2 regions of the Pseudoalteromonas sp. S3776 genome follow, and region 1 is predicted to be linked to the other one. Evidence: predicted binding sites of a transcription regulator. Region 1 holds the regulator's gene; the other holds the start of a gene.
What was found. Region 1 encodes LexA, which represses DNA repair genes until DNA is damaged. Its sites were predicted from a motif close to TACTGTATNNNNATACAGTA; they were not measured.

Region 1 (12,460 bases):
GCGTAATCCCCTTCAAAGACGCGCTCCACCTTATCACTATTGGCACAATAGGGATGATGATTTTATCTATGATGACCCGTGTATCGCTTGGTCATACAGGGCGCACGCTTAATACTCCTAAATATATATCTGTTGCTTTTTTGCTAGTGCTGGTAGCAGCGATTACGCGCTCAATACTCCCCTTAATTATTTGGCCACACTTTGCTTGGCAAATAAGTGCCTTGCTGTGGTTAGTGGCTTTTTTATTATTTTTAATTTACTGCACACCTATATTAACGCGGCGTCGTGTTGATGGGCGTCGTGGTTAGCTTACCTATAGGACTATTTTATGTTATCTGATAAAACCATTGAAATTGTTAAAAGCACTGTTCCGCTGTTAGCACAGGCTGGCACGGTTGTGACCGATCATTTTTATAAGCGACTATTTAGCCATAACCCAGAGCTTAAAAATATTTTTAATATGACCAACCAGGACACCGGCCGCCAGCAATTTGCTTTGTTTAACGCCTTAGCGGCATACGCCCAAAATATTGATAATTTAGCGGTGTTAAAAGAGGCATTAGCGCGCATTAACCATAAACACACCAGTTTAAATATTTTACCAGAGCACTATCCCATTGTTGGTGCTCATTTAATTGGCACCTTAAAAGAGCTAATACCAGAGCAGTTTACGCCAGATGTAGAATACGCATGGCGTGAAGCTTACGCACTGCTTGCTGATATTTGTATTACCGAAGAAGCGGCTTTATATGAGCATAGTAAAAACACACTCGGTGGCTGGGCGGGTACTCGCCAATTTGAAATAACCAGCAAGCAAACTGAATCAGAATTGGTTACAAGCTTTACATTTACGCCGGTCGATGGCGAGGCCGTTATTACCCATAAACCTGGTCAATATTTAGGTATTAAAGTTAAGCCAGAGGGCGCTGAATATGAAGAAATTCGCCAGTATTCTATTTCGCAAAAAAGTAACGGTAAAAACTACCGTATTAGTGTTAAAAAAGAGCTACAGCCAAAGCCTGGTGTGGTATCTAATTATTTACACTCACTAACACAAGGTGACATAGTTGAACTATACCCGCCTGCAGGAGATTTCTTTTTACGTAATAACACAAACCCAGCAGTACTTATTTCAGCAGGTGTTGGGCAAACGCCAATGCTTGCAATGCTCGAAACGTTATTAAGCGATAACCCTAAGCAAAATATTATGTATTTACATGCGTGCGAAAATACTCAGCAGCACGCGTTTGCACGCTATTTAAATGAGTTAAGTACGGCTTATAACAGCTTGCAAACTATAACGTGGTTTAATCAAAGCAGTGATGGGGCTGATTTTACTGGGCTAATGGATTTAACGGCCATAAAAACACAGTTACCTCTTAAAAATGGCGATTTTTACTTATGTGGCCCCGCTGGTTTTATGGCGTTTGTGAAAAGCCAGTTATTGGCACTAGGCGTTAAAAACGAGCATATTCATTACGAAGTGTTTGGTCCGCATCAAGACTTATAAACCAAGTGAAAAATGATAAAGGCACACAGTATTAATGCTGTGTGCCTTGTTAATAGTATTTTATTGCGCTTTACAACTTACGTTTTTAAGCTCAATAGTAAGATCTTTTTTAGGATAATAAAGCACGCACTGCTCGGCAATTATTTGTAAAACAAATTTTTCAGACTTTATATTATGCGCGCCCATTATGGGCATGCCATTTGAATCTTTACTTGTACCATGGCTTAGTAAAAGCTCACTGCGTTTGGTAAAAACGGTGTCGGCCAGTGTAACTAGTGTGCCGCCTTTCGCTTTTATAATCGCTTGCTGGAGCGTGGCTATAACGCCTGGGTTTACCTCGGTAAGTAGTGCAGGCTTGGCAGTGGCAGTATTCATACTGTTACAGCCTCCAATAAATAATAAGGTTAATATTGCCAGTAGTTTAGCCATTACTTATCCTTATTTAACGTAGGCCATGTTAAATCCATATTGCCACGGTTAAAGTCATTAGGTGCGTTTAGAGGTAATAGTTGCTTGCTATCGCCAGCCGCGCTTTGTATTTGCGTTTTGATACTCGCAGAGGCGGTGCTAATAGGGCACGTGCCGTTATTATCTATATGGTAAAGCGCAGTAGAGAGTATCCCTTCGTTTGGATCGCCTAATTGATTGTCGAAGTCATCACTCACTACACAACCTTTCACATCCGCATCAAACTGCGGTGTTGGCGTAGGCGTAAACCCTGCTGCATATTCACCAAACCCTTTACTGTTTACGCCACTAAATTGAATGGTGTAATAAGTGGTGCCACAGTTATGTGTTGGAGTAAAACCGTATGGTTTACCGCAGGTCGTGTCGCCAATGAGTATTACCTCGGCGTCAATGCCTTTTAGACCATTAATAAAGGCTTCCGATGCCGAACAGGTGCCTGATGTGCTAAGCACATACACTTTAGATAAGTTTAAGTCGGGTAGGTTATCACCGGTGCTAAAAAAGGTTGAGTAATCAATTTCTTCATCTATGAACGGGAAAGGTGACTCTACAGGTTGCTTGTCGTTTCGCTGAGTTTGGTAATAAATACGGTTTTGGATATTAGCACTGCCGGCTACCATGTAGGCAAGCTGCGAAGAAAGCGCTAATAAACCGCCTCCGTTGTATCTAAAATCAATAACAAGTTCTTCTACGTTATCGGTTTTAAATTTATTAACCGCCGCAATTAAGCCTTCTTGAGCAATACTTATATGACTATTAAACTGCATGTACCCTACGCTAGTGCCATTTTCGGTGGTAATGGTTTTTACGTTTTGTACAGGCGTTTGTTCTATGTTGCCAGCCGTTACGTTAAAGGTTTTTTCAGCGCCATCGTTACTGCGCACAACGATGGTGTGCGAGTCGCCATTAGTGGGGCTAAATAAGCCTTCGTTTAGGGTATCTACGCCTGCTTGTGTGCTGGTATTAATGCTTACGCCATCAACTTCGAGCACCGTATCGCCACGTTGAAAACCAATTTGGCTTGCTGGTGAGTCATCTTCTAGGTAGGCAACACGCAAAATTCTATCAGCTGGGTCGCCTATAAATGCCCAGTTTATGCCATAGCCTGAGGTTACACCTGATTGTGCTTCTTGAAAGTAGTCCTCGGAGGGCTCTGAAAAATGAAAGTTATCTTTTTTATCACCAGAGTCGGTTAGTTCTTCGGTTTTTAGTTGGGCAAAATAACTGGCCACTGTAGCAAAGTTTTCAGGGTCGTTATCGGCTATTTCATCATACCAAAGGTAGGTTTCATTGCTCCACGAGCGAAGCCAAAGCTTTTCGTAAAGTGCTGAACCGGCTTGGTCTGGGTAAGGCTCATTATTATTAAACGGATCGTTACCTGTGCGTGGGTTTTCGCAAAAGTTTTTTAACTCATCCGATGGCTCAAATACACCTGCCGTCCATGTTGGGGCTGTGCTTGCAGGAGGTGTGATGACTGGAGCGGGCGTTTCATTCATGCTGCTACCACCGCCACAGCCAGCAAGTGTTAGGCTTGAGAGTGCAGCAATAATAGCGAGTGATGCTTTGTTATTTTTAAACATACAGAACTACTTTTTGTAAATAAGTTGTTTAAAATACTACAACACCCGCTCATTTATTCAACGTATTAGACTCTAAATTATGTAAATGAGTGTATAACATTTCGCTTGTGTTAAAGCTTGCTTGCGCTGCTTTTATCTGCAAATGCTTGTTTTTTCCACGCATCAAATAGCTTTTGTTGTTTGGCTGATATTTTTAAGCCATATGTTTTTTGCATATAAGCGTAGGTGTCGGCAATGCGTTTGCGGGCATAAAATGGCGGCTCTACTACGCGTTGTCTAAAGTTAACCTTTACCTGGCAGCGGCCATATTGAGTGGCATTTTCGCTCAGCATTCCAAAGCGGTAGTTAGAGCGATCGGCGTTAATTTCGCCAATAGCGGGGGCTAAGTTGTTTATGTCGGCTTCCATTTTTCTAAATTTGGCACTGACCTTTCGACAGTTTTTACGTCCGCCGTTTTGCCAGCATTGTAGCTGGTGGCCAAATTCCCATGCGGGCACTATGTGCTCCCATTCAATACGTAAAGCGCGCTGGTTTACTTTGCCTGAGCGGGTAAATGTATTACGAGGCACATAACCACAACCCGCTGGATCTGGCACTAGTTTTTTACCTTGTTTTTTAATGTCGCAGCCGCAGTAGAGGCTTTTGGCGTTATTAGGCAGGGTTTTAATTAAGTGCCTTTTAGCCGTTGAAAAACGGGTAAATTCCTCACTCGATGCCGAAAAACAAATACAACAAGCCACAAAGGCTAAAATAAATTTAAGCATATCCATCACATACGTGAACTACAGGAGGCGCTAGTTTAAGGCCTTGAAATTAAAATATAAACCTATTTAAAAATCCTTTTAAGCCTTAAATTTTGCAAAAGTAGCAACATGCCGCATAAACAAAATAGCACGCTGGTGGCTGCAAAGCTGATTAGTAATGGGTTGTTAAAATCTTCTCGCTCGTCGTAATCCATTATGTGCAGCATCCAAAAAAAGTCGAATATACGCCATAGAGTGCTGCGAACAGTAATTACTTTGCCGTTAATTGCATTTAAATACAGCGTGGTATTAAAGGTGTCTTTAAATTGTACTTGCCACACATTTGTTTTGTATCCGACCTCTCGAGTCCCTTGTTTTAAAAATGTGGTACTTACTGGTTTAGCGTCGATGAGCAAATGAGCCTGCGCATTAGCGGTGATTTGTATTTTAGTGGGTGGCTTAAAAGGGCGGCCCGTTAAGCCATTAAAGCTTTGCTGCTCGGTGCTGTTAATAACAGTAATAAGCGGGGTAGTTAAAAAGTGCTCAAATATTATTTGAGTGGGGTTAGCCACTTGTGACGTAATATTATCGAGTGATGTGGAGTAGTCTGCTTGTGTAAATGGGTTTGTAAGTGTGCGTTTTGCAAGGTGCTTACCATGTACGTATTCAAGTGGTATCGCGCTCATTACTAAGCCACCTAAAAGCCAAGCTAAAATTTGTAAGGCAAGTAAATAGCCTAGCCACTTATGAAGTTTTCGTGCGCGCTTAAAGAGTTGTTTTCTCATTTTGTGCTTCTTATTATTTTTAGCGTTAGTGTATTACAGCTGCCCATGCTTTTACTGCGACATTTTGTCGCAGTTATTCATAAGCTTACTCTAACTTTATAAAAATAATAAAAAGGAGCGATAAAAAATCAGTGAGGCTGCGTTTAATGCTCACGCAGGGCATCTATTAGCTCTTGTTTGCTCATTTTTGAGCGGCCACTAATGCCTACCTCTTTTGCTTGATCGTATAACTGTTTTTTAGTGCGCTTCTCATACTTTGAGGCTTTGCCGCCTTTAACTGCGGTTTTATGAGTATTACTATTAGCAATTCGCGCGGCTTTTTGTTTGCTCATGCCTTCATCGCGAAGTGCATCGTACTGTTCATCATTTTTAATTTGCGGACCATGATCTACCATTATTGTTCTCCTACAGCTTTTAATTACACAGTGTGTGTATAACTTTCATACATAAACGCTAAATTTGTGCTTAACTAGCCTAACCCGTTTAATAAGGCAAATTAGGTGCCAATGGCGTTTAAATAGGTATTTTCTATTAATAAAGCCATGTTTACCGCTTAGTTGATTTGGTATAAAAGTAAAACTGCGTTAAAGTTTGCGATGAAACTATAAGAGGGTAAAAAGCAGACAATGTCGGAAATTCAATTTTTAAATGTAGATCTAGAGCTTGAGTCTAAACATGATATTAGCGCCTTAGTGGCAGACTTAAAGAAAAACGCGACGGTTTTGCATTATGACAAAGACGAATATCGTCAACTTGCGCGTATTGAAGCCTCAGGTGAAATATCAACACCAGATAAAGCGATTAACCATTTGTGCGAGCTTATTGAGTCGTGTTCACGTAATGCGCTTAAACAATGGCTCAGCTGCTCGCGAAGAACGTTTGATATTGGCTTTGAATCGGGCACGTCGCCTAAATGTTTTAACCAAGCCTTACATGCAGACACACTGCTACGTATATCTGCGATTGGTGCAGGTATGGAAATTACTATTTATCCTATCGAAAAATAACAATAAGTAATTATCTGCGCTCTACAACTGCTGCGGTCATTTTTGATACGCAGCACAGCTCATTGCGGCTATTTGTTATTTTTATTTCCCACACAGAACTACGCTTACCAATATGAAAAGCCCTAGCGGTTGCAGTTAAAGTACCATTGCGAGATGCTTTTAAATGGCTTGCGCTAATTTCCTGCCCTACACAATAAAACTTTGTAAAATCGACAACAAAATTAGCAGCATAGCTTGCTACTGTTTCGGCAAGTACTACATTTGCACCACCATGTACCATCCCCATAGGGTTATGATGCTCAGGAATTGCTGGCATTGTGGCAACTAGGTAATCGTCACCAATTTCTGTGACTTCAATACCCATGGTTTTCATTAATGTGCCTTGGCCGTCAATGCCTTCCTCTAACTGTTTGCAAAGCTCTAAAGTGATGGGTTGGTGCCAAATACTCATAATTACTCCTTTATGTTGAAAGCAAATTTATAGCATTTTAAATACTGAACGTCTGTAATTACCTAAAATATATCCAAGTGCGGTGTGTTTAGCTATTTTAAAGCGCAATTTAAATTTGCGATTTTTATTTAACTGTATATACTCACAGTTAAATGTACTGTATGGAAAACCAGTTGTATGCGACCATTAACTAAACGCCAAGCTCAAATACTCGAACTAATAAAAGTTTTTATTAAAGACACTGGTATGCCTCCTACACGTGCCGAAATTGCGCAAACACTAGGTTTTAAAAGTGCTAATGCCGCAGAAGAGCACTTAAAAGCGCTTGCCAAAAAAGGTGTTATTAAAATGAAGCCAGGCGCAAGCCGTGGTATTCAATTGGTTGAAGAAGAAGAGCCAGAGCAACTAGGTCTGCCATTAATAGGTCGAGTTGCAGCGGGTTCGCCTATTTTGGCGCAAGAACATGTTGAGAGCCACTGCAAAATAGACCCACTTATGTTTAAACCTGCCGCTGACTTTTTACTGCGTGTTAACGGTATGAGTATGAAAGATATAGGCATTATGGACGGCGACTTACTTGCTGTACACCGTACTCAAACAGCTGAAAACGGCCAAGTTGTGGTTGCGCGGGTAGATGAAGACGTAACCGTAAAGCGCCTCGAAAAAGCAGGCCGAAAAGTATTATTACACGCCGAAAACGAAGAGTTTACGCCTATAGAGGTAGACCTTGAAAACGAATCTTTTAATATTGAAGGTTTAGCTGTTGGCGTAATAAGAAATGCCGACTGGATGTAATTTTTAACTATTTTTAAGTAACTTTTTATAAATGCGCACTTTTAAGTGTGCATTTTTGTTTTAAGAAAGACCTTCCGCTACCTCAAAGCGCCCTAAAATTATTTAGCCTGTAAACTTTTTTGCACTCGCACTTAACTCCTCTTTTATATGATGCACCCCTAGTTTTACTCGCTATTTAGCAACTAACTTGTGTTTAAGCTGGCGTAATTAAAGCTTATTTTAAAATACAACTTGTTTGTTTTTTATACTAAAACTTGCTTGTTGTACGTTTTTTAGCTAATCATTAATGTGCTGGGCTAACAATAACTCACAGCTTTTTGGTTTTGAGAACACACAAATACACATTCATTGTTGACGCAGCTATACCAATCAAAACAAATTAGGTTGGTTAAATAATAAAAATAACGAATTGGCGTTTAAGCCGTATGCCTCTTCGCTTTGCATTCGCAATAGCATCAAAGGAGCCGTCACATGGGTAAACTGACCTCTGCCTTGTGGCTTGTATTGATTATGTTCCCGCAGCAAGTGCTGGCTAATAGCCAATACAATATGCGCAAGGGCGTAACCGATATAAGTAATAATGTATATCAGCTACACATGACAATATTTTTAATATGTTGTGTGATTGGGGTGATAGTGTTCGCAATTATGTTTTGGGCACTAATTCATCACCGTAAATCTAAAGGGGCAGTTCCTGCCCAATTTCATGAAAGTACCAAAGTAGAAATTCTTTGGACTGCCATTCCGTTTGTTATTTTAATTGCCATGGCAATCCCTGCCACTAAAACCTTGATTGCAATGGAAGATGCCAGTAAGGCCGACTTAACCATTAAAATCACTGGATCACAGTGGAAGTGGCATTATGAATATATGGGCGAAGACGTGGAGTTTTATTCTATTTTGTCTACCCCTCAAGACGAAATAGCCAACCTTGCTAATAAAAACCCTAATTACTTACTTGAGGTTGATAAACCTTTAGTACTGCCAATTAATCAAAAGGTGCGTTTTTTAATGACCTCTGATGATGTTATTCACTCTTGGTGGGTACCTGATTTTGCCGTTAAAAAAGATGCCAACCCGGGGTTTATTAATGAAACGTGGACCAACATCAACGAAGAGGGTATTTACCGTGGCCAGTGCGCCGAACTGTGCGGTAAAGATCATGGTTTTATGCCCGTGGTAGTTGAAGCTAAGTCACAAGAGGATTTTAACGCGTGGCTTGCAGATGCTAAGCAAGCTAAGCAGAAAGCGGCATTAGCCGATGCAGCCCTACTTGAGAAAACGATTCCTAAAGAAGAGTTAATGACGCTAGGTGAGCAAGTGTATATGGCAAGTTGCGCTGCGTGTCATCAGCCAACAGGTATGGGGTTACCGGGTGTGTTTCCAGCGCTTAAAGGCAGCCCCATTGTGCTTGGTGATATAAAAGATCATATAGATATTGTAATTCATGGCCGTCCTGGCACCGCAATGCAGGCATTTGCAAAGCAGTTATCTATAAAGCAACTTGCGGCAGTAATTACCTACAAACGCAATGCGTGGGGTAACGATACGGGTGATGTTATCCAACCTAGTGAAATTCAGGCAGCACTTGATGCTGATGGGGAGGCGAACTAATGAGTAGCATAGTAGAACAACCACACGCCAATGACGCTCACCACGGCCACCATCCAGCCAAAGGTTTTAAACGCTGGTTATATACAACAAACCATAAAGATATTGGCAGCATGTACTTAATTTTTTCGCTGGCGATGTTTTTAATTGGTGGTGCAATGGCTATGGTTATTCGGGCTGAGTTATTTCAGCCAGGATTACAATTGGTAGATCCTCACTTTTTTAACCAAATGACCACAGTACACGGCTTAATTATGGTGTTTGGTGCTGTAATGCCAGCCTTTACGGGGCTTGCTAACTGGATGGTACCGCTCATGATTGGTGCGCCAGATATGGCACTGCCCAGAATGAACAATTGGAGCTTTTGGATTTTACCCTTCGCTTTTTTAATTTTATTGGCATCGTTATTAATGCCTGGAGGCGGCCCCGCATTTGGCTGGACGTTCTATGCGCCGCTTTCTACAACGTACAGTAACGATAACACCGCAATGTTTGTGTTTGCAGTGCACATTATGGGGATTAGCTCAATTATGGGCGCAATAAACGTGATTGTGACCATTGTTAACTTACGTGCCCCAGGCATGACATGGATGAAGCTACCATTATTTGTTTGGACATGGCTAATAACCGCATTTTTATTAATTGCTGTTATGCCTGTATTGGCCGGAGCGGTTACTATGGTGTTGACCGATAAATACTTTGGAACCAGCTTTTTTGATGCAGCAGGTGGCGGCGATCCGGTAATGTTTCAGCACATATTTTGGTTTTTTGGCCATCCCGAAGTGTACATCATGATTTTACCCGCCTTTGGTATTATTTCGACTATCGTGCCTACGTTCTCTCGTAAAAAACTATTTGGTTATGCCTCCATGGTATACGCCACTTCTTCTATCGCATTACTAAGCTTTATAGTGTGGGCGCATCATATGTTTACGACCGGTATGCCCGTTGCTGGCGAGCTATTTTTTATGTACGCGACCATGCTCATATCGGTACCTACAGGGGTAAAAGTTTTTAACTGGGTGGCCACTATGTGGCGAGGTTCAATAAGTTTTGAAGTACCCATGCTATTTAGTATTGCTTTTATTGTGCTGTTTACCTTAGGGGGCTTTTCGGGCTTGATGTTGGCTATAACACCAGCTGATTTTCAGTATCACGATACTTACTTTGTGGTGGCGCACTTTCATTACGTGTTAGTTACGGGAGCAATATTTTCTATTATGGCAGGGGCTTATTATTGGCTGCCTAAATGGACGGGCAATATGTACAACATTGCCTTGGCTAAGTGGCATTTTTGGTTATCGTTGGTAAGCGTTAATGTGCTGTTTTTCCCTATGCATTTTGTAGGGTTGGCAGGTATGCCGCGCCGCATTCCCGATTACGCTCTGCAGTTTGCTGATTTTAACGCGATTATAAGCATAGGTGGGTTTGCCTTTGGTTTATCGCAGTTACTCTTTGTGGCTGTGGTAATTAAATGTGCTCGAGGGGGCGATAAAGTCCCTGCAAAAGTATGGGATGGTGCTGAAGGTTTAGAGTGGGAAGTAGACTCTCCTGCGCCGTATCATACTTTTTCTACACCGCCGGAAATTAAATAATGACACACGCACCGCTATTAAAGCGCCTAATTCTTATTTGTATAGGTATGTTTGCTTTTGCATTTGCCTTAGTGCCCTTATATGACGTGTTTTGCGACATAACTGGGCTTAATGGCAAGCCGTCGCTTGAGCAAGCTGAACAAAGTACACAAATCACTGAAAACCGAGAAATAGGTGTGAGCTTTACAACCCATGCGCAAAGTGGTGCGCCGTTTATTGTTAAATCTAAAGAATACAGTGTTGATGTGAAACCGGGTGCTATGCGTGAGGTAATGTTTAGCGCAAAAAACACCAGTGATATCGATAAAGTAATGCAAGCGGTACCTTCTGTATCGCCCGGAAAGGCAGCCAAGTACTTACATAAAATAGCGTGCTTTTGCTTTGATAAACAACCCCTTAAAGCGGGTGAAGAACTTGAGTTTAAGCTGCTTTTTTATGTTGATACCGCATTGCCGAGCGATGTAGAAGAGCTAACTTTATCGTACACCGTATTTGATATTAGTGAGCAGCTAGTAGCAAGTAATAACTAGCCTGCATGTCTAGTGTAAAACTAGGAGCAAGTAACATGAATCAAGATTATGAAAACTACTACGTACCCGAGCAAAGCCCTTGGCCCATAGTGGGCGCGGTGGCGTTATTTTTTATTGCAGTGGGTGCGGCGTTAACAGTCATGAATTTAGAAAGTGCAGGGGGCAGCGGTGTGTATTTGCTATATGCAGGCATTGCAGTGCTGCTGTATATGATTTTTAGCTGGTTTAAAAATGTAATTAGCGAATCAGACCAGGGCTTATATTCAGCGCAAATGGACCGCTCGTTCAGACAGGGCATGAGCTGGTTTATATTCTCTGAAGTTATGTTTTTTATGGCCTTTTTTGGCGCATTATTTTACGCCCGTGTTTTGTCTGTGCCTTGGCTTGGCGGCGCTGGGAATAATGCGATGACCAACGAGGTGCTTTGGCCTTCCTTTGAGGCCGTATGGCCACTACTAACCACACCAGCAGGTGAAACCACGCAAGCAATGGGATGGCAAGGCTTACCCCTTATTAATACGCTTATTTTATTAGCGTCTTCGGTTACTTTGCACTTTGCTCACGTAGCCATTGAAAACAATAAACGTAAACCGCTAAAAGTGATGTTGGGGGCAACCATTTTATTGGGTGTGTGCTTTTTAGCATTGCAGGTGGAAGAATATATTTATGCCTACAACGACTTAAACTTAACACTAGATGCAGGCATTTACGGGAACACATTCTTTTTGCTGACAGGTTTTCATGGCATGCATGTGACCCTTGGCGCCATTATTTTGTTTGTTGTATTTGTGCGTATTTTAAAAGGCCATTTTACGAAAGATAAACACTTTGCGTTTCAAGCAGCGGCTTGGTATTGGCATTTTGTTGATGTGGTATGGCTGTGTTTATTTGTTTTTGTGTATGTGTTGTAACGGCGATTGGTGAGTGATTAGCCTTTATAAAACCAAGTTTTACAGCGGCTATCACCATCACCAAAACCACCACAGAGAACAGTACGCGACGGCCTAAAAAATGCGACATAGGCCGATTGCCAGATTTATCGGTCACCATAATAAATAGCGCTCTAAACAAGTTGAAAAGTATAAATAGTAACAGCAGCACAATAATAATTTTAATAATCACTGGGTTGACCCTTTATGCAGTTAATTTTAAGGCGTAAACAAAAGCTTAGCTCATTTATCGCACTTTGCGTTGTGGTAGCTGTGGTGCTGGTATGTGTACGTTTAGGGTATTGGCAATTAGCAAGGGCTGAGCAAAAGCAGCAACAGTTAACAGCTATAGCTAACATGCAAACCCAAGGCGTAATGAGCTGGCAGCAATTACAGGCCATGCCTTCAAAGTGGAATAAAACAGGTGTAGTGGTTGAGCTTGTTGGAAAAATAATA
Region 2 (10,561 bases), on a different contig from region 1:
TCCCGCGCCTGAAATATGCATACTTATTTAGCGTTGCTTACATTACAACGTGGCTGTCAACTTCCTAAAGGAAATTGGTTGCGGGAGCCAGATTTAAAACGACTACCTTTGCTGGCTAATGAAGAGCTGAGACCGACAAGCTTTTCTTTAACTAACATTTTACAGTAACCTCAAACCCCTAAAGGAAATTGGTTGCGGGAGCCGGATTTGAACCGACGACCTTCGGGTTATGAGCCCGACGAGCTACCAGGCTGCTCCATCCCGCGCCTGTATATTTTAAGTCTATCGACTACTTAATTTAATCTCTTAAGTTAGAGTTTACAGTAACCTCAAACCCATAAAGGAAATTGGTTGCGGGAGCCGGATTTGAACCGACGACCTTCGGGTTATGAGCCCGACGAGCTACCAGGCTGCTCCATCCCGCGCCTGTAATTTCTTTGAAATAGTTTCGTGTTAATAACAAGCCTGTTTCGAAGAGAGCGCTATAATATAGGAATAAACTTATATTGCAAGGCTTTCACTCGTTAATTGCGTTCAACCGAACAAAAAGCAATCAAACCACTCTTTAAATCGCTATCTTTGATGCGGGCTTATCATTTTTTGAAACTCCCAATCTGGGTGTCCCATCACAATAAAATCTGGATTTTCGGTGCTCTCACGCTGGTTATATGTAAGCGGGTTAAACTCTGCATCGGTAATACACCCACCCGCCTCTTCTACAATAACTTGTGACGCGCCGGTATCCCACTCGCCAGTAGGGCCAATTCGTAAGAAGCAGTCGGCTTTACCCTCGGCAACAATACATGCTTTTAGCGAGCACGAGCCTACAGCAATAGTGGCAAATTGCGTATTTAAATACTGACTGACCGCTTCAATTTTTTGTCTACGGCTTACTGCTAGCGTTAGGTTATCGGGTGTTGCTACCGACATTTTTGTATCGCTACCATTTTCTCGTTTAAATGCCCCCTGATTAGCAGTAGCAAAGTAAGTAATGCCTTTTGCTGGCCAGTGGATCACACCTAAAACGGGATGGTTATTTTCAATAAGCGCAATATTAACGGCAAAGTCACCACTTTCTAAAATAAACTCGCCCGTGCCGTCCATCGGATCTAATAACCAGTAGCGTTGCCAATCTTGTCTTTGGGCAAGTGCCGGAATAGGTGTCTCTTCTGACATAATAGGAATCTCGGGCGCAAGGTCTTTTAAACCAGCAACGAGCACATCGTTAGACGCTAAGTCTGCTTTTGTGACGGGCGTAGCGTCTGACTTTTCTTGTTGGCCAATATCATCTTTTTTATAAATAGCCATAATGGCATCGCCTGCTCGTTGTGCAAGCTCTATACAAGGCTCTAGTAGTTTATTCATTTGCAGCTCCAGACGCTAAATACTTATTTAATAATAACAAAGCGGCAACACTGCGAGCTTCGGTAAAATCGTCTTGCTCTAATAATGACTGCCAATCTGTTAATGGCCACTTAACAACCACTAGCGGTTCAGGCTCATCTCCTTCCAACGTTTGCGGGTATAGTTGCTTAGCAAATAAAATATGCATAGTTGCGTTAAAGTAACTTGGCGCCATTGATACAACTTTTAATGGCTCAAAAAATTCGGCGCCAAAACCCACTTCTTCTTTAAGCTCTCTGTTTGCAGCTTGTTGGGGCGTTTCGCCTGGGTCTATTAAGCCTTTAGGAAAACCTAATTGGTAGTCGTTCGTGCCTGCACAATATTCACGTACCAGTAGCATTTCGTTGTCCGCAGTTATTGGCACAATCATTACAGCCCCACGGCCACCGCCACGTATTCGCTCATACTGGCGCTCTTCGTCATTAGAAAACTTAAGCTCTAATGATTCAACAGTAAATAAACGGCTTTTAGCAACTATATTATTACTAATAATTTGCGGTGGAGTTGGGTGCTTTTTCTGTGTCATTGGCGTTATTTTGCTATCATGGCAGTTGTGCTTAATCATAAACTTTTCACAAGGAAAAGCCCATGCTAAATTGGTCAAAAATCGATACCGTTTTACTCGATATGGACGGAACATTACTCGATTTACATTTCGATAGTCATTTTTGGCTTAATGTTGTTCCTGAGCAACTTGCACTCACTCGCAATATAACCCTTGATGAAGCGAAAGCCGATATGCACAAGCGCTACCAAGCGGTAAGTGGCCAAATACAGTGGTATTGTTTAGATTATTGGGAAGAACAGTTAAAGTTGCCGATAATGGAACTAAAACGTCAAACCCAACACCTAATAAAAGTACGCGAAGATGTACCTCACTTTTTAACCGAGCTAAAAAAAGCAGGTAAAGAGCTGATTTTGTTAACTAACGCTCACCCAGAAAATGTAATGCTTAAATTTGAGCACACCGCGATAGATAATTATTTAGATGGCGTGGTGTCGACCCACCAATACGGCGTGAGTAAAGAGCAGCAAAGTTTGTGGCATCAAGTACAAAAAGACTTAGGGTTTAATAAGCAGCGCACTTTGTTTGTTGATGACAGTGTGCCTGTTTTAAATGCAGCCCGAGAATACGGCATTGAACATTTACTTGCGGTTGCTAACCCTGATAGTAAGCAACCACATAATGTAATAGCCGATTACTTAAACGTAACCGACTACCGCACTATTATATAATTAGCTTTTTGGGTAACGAGCTTCCAAACCTTGGTATACTAACTTTGCAAAGTCGGCATGTTCGGTATCAAGGCTTTTTACGACTTCAACCAAATGCTCGTTATCTTCTTGACCGTTCCACACTTTAATGTAGCTGCCATCTTTGTAGCCATGATCTTGGCGGAAAAAGTTTAAGGTATTTTTACCTACGTAACCTCGGTATAAATCGTCTATATTCATACCAATTTGCGCCATACAGCCTGCAAATGCAGCGGCGTTAAAGGTTTTATCAGCAACGGCTGATGCTGCTAATATTTCAAGTGTTTGTTTAAAGTCATCAGCTTGCTCAGGCGCATTAAGTTGCTGCTCTAACTGCTTTGCTAACGCTTCATAACTTGTAGTGCCGTCTATTCTTAGCGATAAACCAAAGTGAAATATATCAACCAATTCTAAAATGACTTGCTCAGTATCTGGGGTTTGCTTTTTCCACCACTTCCAACCGTAGTGGTCTAGCATTTCTGCACACTCTACCCAAATGGCTCTATACCACTCAAAACCTTGGCTAAACCATTGCTCATGAACCTTAGTATTCATGGCATTTTGCATTTCTAGCATAACGACTAGCTTATTTAAATTGGCAGACATATTCATTCCTGACGTTTTTGATTGGTGTAATAGTACAGATAAAAAAAGCGCAATGCATCAGCACTATTTTAATAATTCTGGTTTTACTTTGAGCCGCTAAAATCAGCCCAAGATTCAATTAAATCTATAAAATCTTCAAAGCCACAACCACTCACTAGGCCATTTTCTTCAAGCATTAAGTCATCATCTTGATAGGCAACTAAGTCTTCACTGTCTTGGTGTAGGGCATGGGCTTCAAATAAGGCTTCGTCTTTAGAGAGTATTAAGTCTATTTCTTGGCCTTTTAACGTTATTGGCTCGTAGCTTGTTTTAACTGAGTTGATAAGTGCTTGTACCATCGCCACTTTTTCTTTGCCAATTTCTTCATTTAACCAGCGGCCAATTAGGGCATGCTCGCTGCTTATTTTAATGCGCAGCCCGCTAATAGGGTCGCGTATAAATTGATATTCCATAATTTTTACTTGTAAAACGCTAATGCACTAATTATACCCATAAATAGCCCTGAACACTGCCCCTAAAACGCAAAATAGCGCCAATGGGCGCTATTTAAATAGGTGGCATAAAAGCTAACTTCGCGATCTAAAACGTGCAGCATCTATAATCGACCATAAATAAATAATAGGCACCAGTACAAAGCCTACCAATACATAAATAAGTGCGTAACTAATTATAATAGCTAGCGCAAAGAAGATAGCAGCTAAAATACGCCCTTGTACCAGTTGCCCTAAACCAGGAAAAAATATATTACACAACGCCGCAATTACATTACCGCCAGAACCTTGATCAGCCATACTCACCTCTGTAGTTAATTAATTTTAAATTTTAGTTATTTACTTACTATCACACTTTATGCCAATTTTTTAAAGCTTAAAAATCAATTAGTTAAACTAGCATAAAATAACTGATTTAGTCTTTTTTACTAAATATAGGTCAATTTGATTATTTTTATTCTTAATTACAGTTACTTAACAGCATGAATAAACAGTTAAGCAACTAGTTTTACAAGTATTTTTAGAATAGCTGTTCATAAAAACAGTATTTTATTTAGCCTAACAAAAACACCTGTTATACTCCCTCTCATTATTGATTGAAAAGGCGTAACGATGGACGTTTCTGAATTACTCGATGGCTTAAATGACAAACAACGCGATGCCGTTGCAGCCCCACTACAAAACATGCTGGTATTAGCAGGTGCTGGTTCGGGTAAAACACGTGTTTTAGTTCATCGTATCGCATGGTTAATGCAGGTTGAGCAAGCTTCTGCTTATAGTATTTTTGCGGTTACCTTTACTAATAAAGCCGCTAAAGAAATGCGCACCCGTGTTGAAGAAACCCTAAAAGCCCCCGTGGGAGGCATGTGGATTGGTACATTCCATGGTTTATCACACCGTATTTTGCGCGCTCATCATCGTGAAGCAAACCTACCAGAAGCCTTTCAAATTTTAGACTCTGACGATCAGCTAAGAATGATCAAGCGCTTATTAAAATCAATGAATATTGATGATAAAAAATGGCCAGCTAAACAATTTGGCTGGTATATCAGCGCTAAGAAAGATGAAGCCCTGCGTCCTAAAGATATTCAAGCCTACGATATAAACGAGCAAATGATGCTGCGTGTATATGCAGCCTATCAAGAAGCATGTGACCGCGCTGGTTTAGTCGATTTTGCAGAAATACTGCTACGTAGCTACGAGGTTCTTAAAAATAACCCTACGCTACTTCGCCATTACCAGCAGCGCTTTGCCCACATGCTGGTAGACGAATTCCAAGATACCAATACCATTCAATACGCATGGTTAAAGCTACTTGCAGGCGATACGCAAAGCATTATGATTGTAGGCGACGATGACCAAAGTATTTACGGTTGGCGCGGCGCTAAAATAGAAAATATAAAGCGTTTTTTAACCGATTTTGATGCTGAAACTATTCGCCTTGAGCAAAACTATCGCTCAACCGCAACCATTCTAAAAGCATCTAATGCGCTTATAAAAAACAATGCAGAGCGCATGGGTAAAAGCTTGTGGACCGATGGCAACGAAGGCGAGCCTATATCAATTTATGCAGCCTTTAACGAGCTAGACGAAGCCCGCTTTGTAAGTAGTAAGCTACGCAGCTGGTTAAATGCCGGTAATGCGCTGCAAGACGCCGCCATTTTATACCGTAGCAACGCGCAATCTCGTGTACTCGAGGAAGCCATGCTTCAAGAAGGCTTAAAATACCGTATTTACGGCGGTATGCGTTTCTTCGAACGTCAAGAAATTAAAGACGCGCTATCGTACTTACGATTGGTAGGAAACCGCCAAGACGACGCCGCATTTGAGCGTGTAATTAACACCCCTGCGCGCGGTATTGGCGATAAAACACTTAGCCATATACGCGACTGTGCGCGTGCTGAGTCGCTGCCTCTTTGGTACGCTGCTAAAGCAATTGTTGAACAACAGCATTTATCGGGTCGTGCGGCAAGCGCTGTTACAAAGTTTGTAGAGTTGGTAGAACACATAGAAGATAAAATCAGCGACCTGACACTACAAGAGCAAGCCAAGTACACTATTCAAACGTCTGGTTTAATGGCTATGTATCAGGCTGAAAAAGGCGAAAAAGGCCGCGCTCGCGTAGAAAACTTAGAAGAGCTTATCAGTGCATGCGATCAGTACGAGCTCCCTGAAGAAGAAGAGTTTAGCTCACCACTACAGGGCTTTTTAGCCTACACCTCACTTGAATCTGGTGAAGGCCAAGCGGATGAGCACGAAGACGCTGTACAAATGATGACTCTTCACTCTGCTAAAGGATTAGAGTTTCCACTTGTGTTTATGGTGGGCGTTGAAGAAGGTATGTTCCCATCGCAGCAAAGTAATGAAGAATCAGGGCGCTTAGAAGAAGAACGCCGCCTCTGTTACGTGGGTATGACCCGTGCAATGGACAAGCTTTACATAAGCCATGCCGAAAGCCGCCGTTTATACGGCCAAGAAAAGTACCATAGCCCATCACGATTTTTACGCGAAATACCCGAAGACTGCGTAGAAGAAATTCGTATTAAAACGCAGGTATCGCGACCACCTGCTGCAGGGCGCTTTAGCGCGTCAGTAAGCCATGCAGCTTTTGAAGAAAGTGGGTTTAACTTAGGTCAACGTGTACTGCACGCTAAATTTGGTATTGGCACTGTGCTAAATTACGAAGGCAGTGGCGCACAATCGCGTGTACAAGTTAACTTTGACGACCTTGGCAGCAAATGGCTAGTGACCGCATATGCACGACTTCAAGCTGTATAAGCACTATGTTGAACAATTAACACAGCAACTAACTGACGCAAAACATCGTCAGTTAGTACTTATTACAGGCCAAGCCGCTTGGTGCTACGAGCTACTAAGCGCATTAACAGACTCAGATAATGTAAAGCTGCTGTCAAACAGCGGCATTGCTAATTCAAGTTGGCCTGAGCATACCCATGAACTACTTGGGCAAGAGTTTATTCATGCCGTTTATGATGGCTATAGTGGCATTTACCCCGATAAACTTGCTGCCCTTGCCGGTACCATAAAAGCAGGCGGTTTGTTATTTTTATTACTGCCTGACTTACAACGTTTAGCCTCTTGGCAAGACCCTGCACTTAAAAGCGTGCAATCTCATGGAAGTAGTAATCGGCAAAGCTATTTTAATTTACGTTTTTCTCGCCTTTTACAAACGCTACCCGTCATACACTTTGATGAACACACTGACTTTAAACAGCCGCCGATCAAAAGCAATGTAACAAATAAAATTGAGTATCAGGCGCAGCAACAATGCGTTGAACAAATAATTAAGGTGGCCACAGGCCGCGCGAACAGGCCTTTAATTATTAATGCCGACAGAGGGCGCGGAAAATCAGCCGCGCTTGGTCTGGCAGCCGCAGCATTACATGATAAAAAAATCATTGTATGCGCAACACAATTCAGAGCCACCCATAGCTGTTTTAAGCATTTAGCTAAAACCTTACAGGTTGAATACAAGGCTCAGCAAAAACATTTAACTAATTTACAGTACATGGCCCCAGATGCACTGCTTAATCAGTTGCCGCCTTGTGATCTATTACTGGTCGATGAAGCCGCCGCAATCCCTGTACCACTACTATTAGCCATGTTAAAGCACTACCCGCGTATAGTCTTTGCAAGCACCTTGGTAGGTTACGAGGGTAATGGCCGAGGCTATACCATTCGTTTTACGCAACATATAAAAGCAAATTACAAAGCGGCAAAAGTTGTAAACTTAGAAGACCCTATACGTTTTGCTAAGGGCGACCCTCTTGAGCAACAGGTACGCACACTCTTTGCTTTAGATGCACAATATAACGAATACCCGCCCGCATTAAGTAGCATTGAGCACGTTGAAGTCACTCAACAGCAACTCGTTGACAATGAGCCTTTACTGCAGCAAATAGTTGCGCTGCTCGCACTTGCCCATTATCAAAGCAGTGTTAACGATTTACGCCACTTTCTTGATGCCCCAGCGCAAAGACTGTTTATTAGTAGATGCCAGATGCATGTTGTGGGAGTGTGTTTAATAGCCGTTGAAGGCGGTATGGATGCAGAGTTAGCTAAGCAAGTAATCAGTGGTGAGCGGCGCCCACAAGGGCATTTAATGGCACAATTACTCGCGCAATTAAGCGCACAGCCAAGCTATTTAACAAAACAAAGCGCACGCGTTATTCGTATAGCTGTTGCACCTAACCTGCATCGACAAGGCGTAGGTAAAGCATTACTAGCGCATTGCCAGCATCAGCTAACACCCACCTGTAGTTATATAGGTGCAAGTTTTGGGGCTACAGCCGGGCTTTTACATTTTTGGCAATCTCAAGGCTTTAGTACTGTTAAGCTAGGTTATCAGCGAGATAAAAGCACCGGTGAGCACTCAGCCCTTGTTGTTAAAGCATTAGACACATCCCCGCAGGGCTTACATACCTTAACTCAGCAATTTAAAAGTGATTTGTTTTATGGTTTATTAACGCACTTTAGCCAGCTCGACAGTGAGTTAGTCAGTGAGCTAATAAGTAAATTTAGCGATGAATCTAGCGTGCCCAGCCCACCTATAAACACTCCAATTAGTACAATAAATCGCTTTAATACCGCGCCAAAACTATGGTATTTATTTAACCACTCACCGTCCTGCCTAATGGCAACTAAAAGTGAAGTTCGCCACTTGCTGATACAAATGGTATTACAAAACCACAATAATGAGCAGCTAATCAAACAACACCGCTTAAGTGGGAAAAAAGCATTAGAGCAACAATTTAAACTCGCTGTTAAATCACTAATTAAAAAACCACCCAACCTTTAAGCTATTTATCTATTTTGTTCTATCCTTAAAGCATTACAAGGCAATTAAAGATAAAGGTATGGAATTCATAAACTTTCAAGTGGGCTGTAAAACCATTTCACTTAAAATTCTCGATATTTTACTCACCGAGCGGTTTGATAATAACCTCACTACATTGCCAAATAACAATAAGAGCTTTATTGGTGTAAAAGACTACATGGAAACACCTACGCCAGTGTTCGACCTAGGTGTTATTTTAAATGGCAGCTCTACAGAGCAAAGTAATAAAAAAGCACTTAATGAGCTAAGAACCTGGCAAACCTCGCTTAATGATTGGTTTAGCCAATTTGAAAAAAGCATCGCGCAGCATAGCCAGATAATAACGAACGATAAAACTCAGCTGCACAACATCGCCGTATTTTATAAAGAGTTTAAAACCGACAACAGTGACCTAAAAACTATCATAGAAAAACTTGATGAGCCTTTTCAAGCGCTAGTTACAACAACAGATCAGGCAGTTAGTGCTCATAGCGAGCAAGACTATAAACAAGCCAGTAAATATGTAGCGAGTATAAAGCGCAACAGCTTCATGCAATTGCAACGACTGTTTGATGCGGCAAAAGAGCAAATAACACTCGACTATAAACCTATTATTGTTTTTACTACTAAAGACGGGCTCAACCCACATATCGGGTTACTAGTAGATAAAGTAGAGGACAATATAGATTATAAAAAAGAAGACATTAAGCCACTCGATAAATTAACCGAAGTAGGCTTTGATATAGACCCGCAAACCAAAGGTATGATGCGAGGGCTAATAAAGCTAGCCGAAAAACACAGTGTTTTAATAGACCCTAGCGCAATATTTAGACCTGATCATTTAGCACAAGAGAAAGACGAAGAAACACAAGCGTATGGTTTATTCTAAAAATAAAAAGCCGAGAAGATTCTCGGCTAATTAACTTATAGCAACACTTTATACAGTAGCAATAATATCTTCAACTGATAAACGCGCTTTAGGTTTGCCAAAGTTCCAGTCTTCTTCTTCAACAGGGTAACCCATTGCAAGTGCCACTTCACAAATATGGCCATCTAGCTCTTCGCTAAACTTCTCGCCAATTAACTCTGGGTCAACACCTTCCATGGGTGTAGATGCAATATTTAAACGCGCCAGTGTATGCATAATGTTACCCAGTGCTAGGTAAACTTGTGCTTTAGTCCAGCTGCCATTATAGCCATTTTCATCTGTATTCATTTCTGCAAAAGCATAAGCACCCATAAAGCTCTCACGTAACTCTACTGGTAAATGACCAGAGCTCACTTCGACATCCACACGTTTAACAAACTTCTCCTTAGTAAATTTAGGATCATAAGCTAATAACAGCGTATGCGATGCTTCTTTTGCATGAAGTTGATTGAATTGATGCTTGTTAGCAAATGTATCGTATAAACGCTGCTTTGCTTCGTCACTTTCTACCAATACAAACTTCCAAGGTTGAGAGTTGATCGAAGAAGCAGACAAGCGAATAGCTTCTTTAATTACGTCAATATCTGCTGATGAAATACGTTTGTTCACATCGTACTTTTTAGCCGTATAACGGTTATGTAAGTCTTTAATAATCTGATGAGACATGCTTTTCTCCACTTTGTGAGGTGTGTAAATACAAGATGGAGCAAGTCTATAGTACTTGATGCCAATTGATAATTAGCAGAATAGTTAAAAGACTTTCTAAAAAAAATTGATAATAGACCAAACCCATATCATTTTGGGTAACAGTTTTATTGCTGCGGGTAACCCTGCTCGTGAAATAAGGACACTGTAATTATAATCGACGCTTTTTAGCATCGGCATTAGCTCGATCGACCTATATGATGAGCTTAAATAAATATGTATCACATGTACGAACTGGCTTTCCTGCACTCGTAAAAAAGCCAACTATTACTAGTCGGAGTACTGGTTGACGCTGTGCAGCTGATAGCTAATACCATTCCGCATAAAGATTAAATC

Region 2: a site for LexA is predicted at 4,232-4,251, ahead of uvrD (DNA helicase II). Genes of this name have one in related genera too.

The regions. Positions count from the first base shown of each region.
Region 1 covers NZ_PNCU01000014.1:27,925-40,384, forward strand. Annotated here, with positions in the region: gene CWC16_RS06730 (NnrS family protein) at 1-308, shown strand, start outside; gene hmpA (NO-inducible flavohemoprotein) at 329-1,510, shown strand; gene CWC16_RS06740 (hypothetical protein) at 1,571-1,939, opposite strand; gene CWC16_RS06745 (S41 family peptidase) at 1,939-3,558, opposite strand; gene CWC16_RS06750 (endonuclease) at 3,669-4,328, opposite strand; gene CWC16_RS06755 (hypothetical protein) at 4,385-5,086, opposite strand; gene CWC16_RS06760 (DUF7218 family protein) at 5,230-5,481, opposite strand; gene CWC16_RS06765 (hypothetical protein) at 5,713-6,093, shown strand; gene CWC16_RS06770 (PaaI family thioesterase) at 6,104-6,544, opposite strand; gene lexA (transcriptional repressor LexA) at 6,722-7,339, shown strand; gene coxB (cytochrome c oxidase subunit II) at 7,811-8,953, shown strand; gene ctaD (cytochrome c oxidase subunit I) at 8,953-10,545, shown strand; gene CWC16_RS06790 (cytochrome c oxidase assembly protein) at 10,545-11,075, shown strand; gene CWC16_RS06795 (cytochrome c oxidase subunit 3) at 11,111-11,986, shown strand; gene CWC16_RS20385 (DUF2909 domain-containing protein) at 11,886-12,197, opposite strand; gene CWC16_RS06805 (SURF1 family protein) at 12,212-12,460, shown strand, end outside.
Region 2 covers NZ_PNCU01000079.1:1,110-11,670, reverse strand. Annotated here, with positions in the region: tRNA gene CWC16_RS19165 (tRNA-Met) at 1-7, opposite strand, end outside; tRNA gene CWC16_RS19160 (tRNA-Met) at 190-266, opposite strand; tRNA gene CWC16_RS19155 (tRNA-Met) at 349-425, opposite strand; gene cysQ (3'(2'),5'-bisphosphate nucleotidase CysQ) at 574-1,365, opposite strand; gene nudE (ADP compounds hydrolase NudE) at 1,358-1,930, opposite strand; gene yrfG (GMP/IMP nucleotidase) at 1,993-2,640, shown strand; gene CWC16_RS19135 (dUTP diphosphatase) at 2,641-3,264, opposite strand; gene CWC16_RS19130 (YacL family protein) at 3,348-3,716, opposite strand; gene CWC16_RS19125 (hypothetical protein) at 3,831-4,055, opposite strand; gene uvrD (DNA helicase II) at 4,368-6,533, shown strand; gene CWC16_RS19115 (tRNA(Met) cytidine acetyltransferase TmcA domain-containing protein) at 6,511-8,574, shown strand; gene CWC16_RS19110 (chemotaxis protein) at 8,633-9,481, shown strand; gene CWC16_RS19105 (NAD(P)H-dependent oxidoreductase) at 9,530-10,186, opposite strand; one part of gene CWC16_RS19100 (IS630 family transposase) at 10,555-10,561, opposite strand, start outside.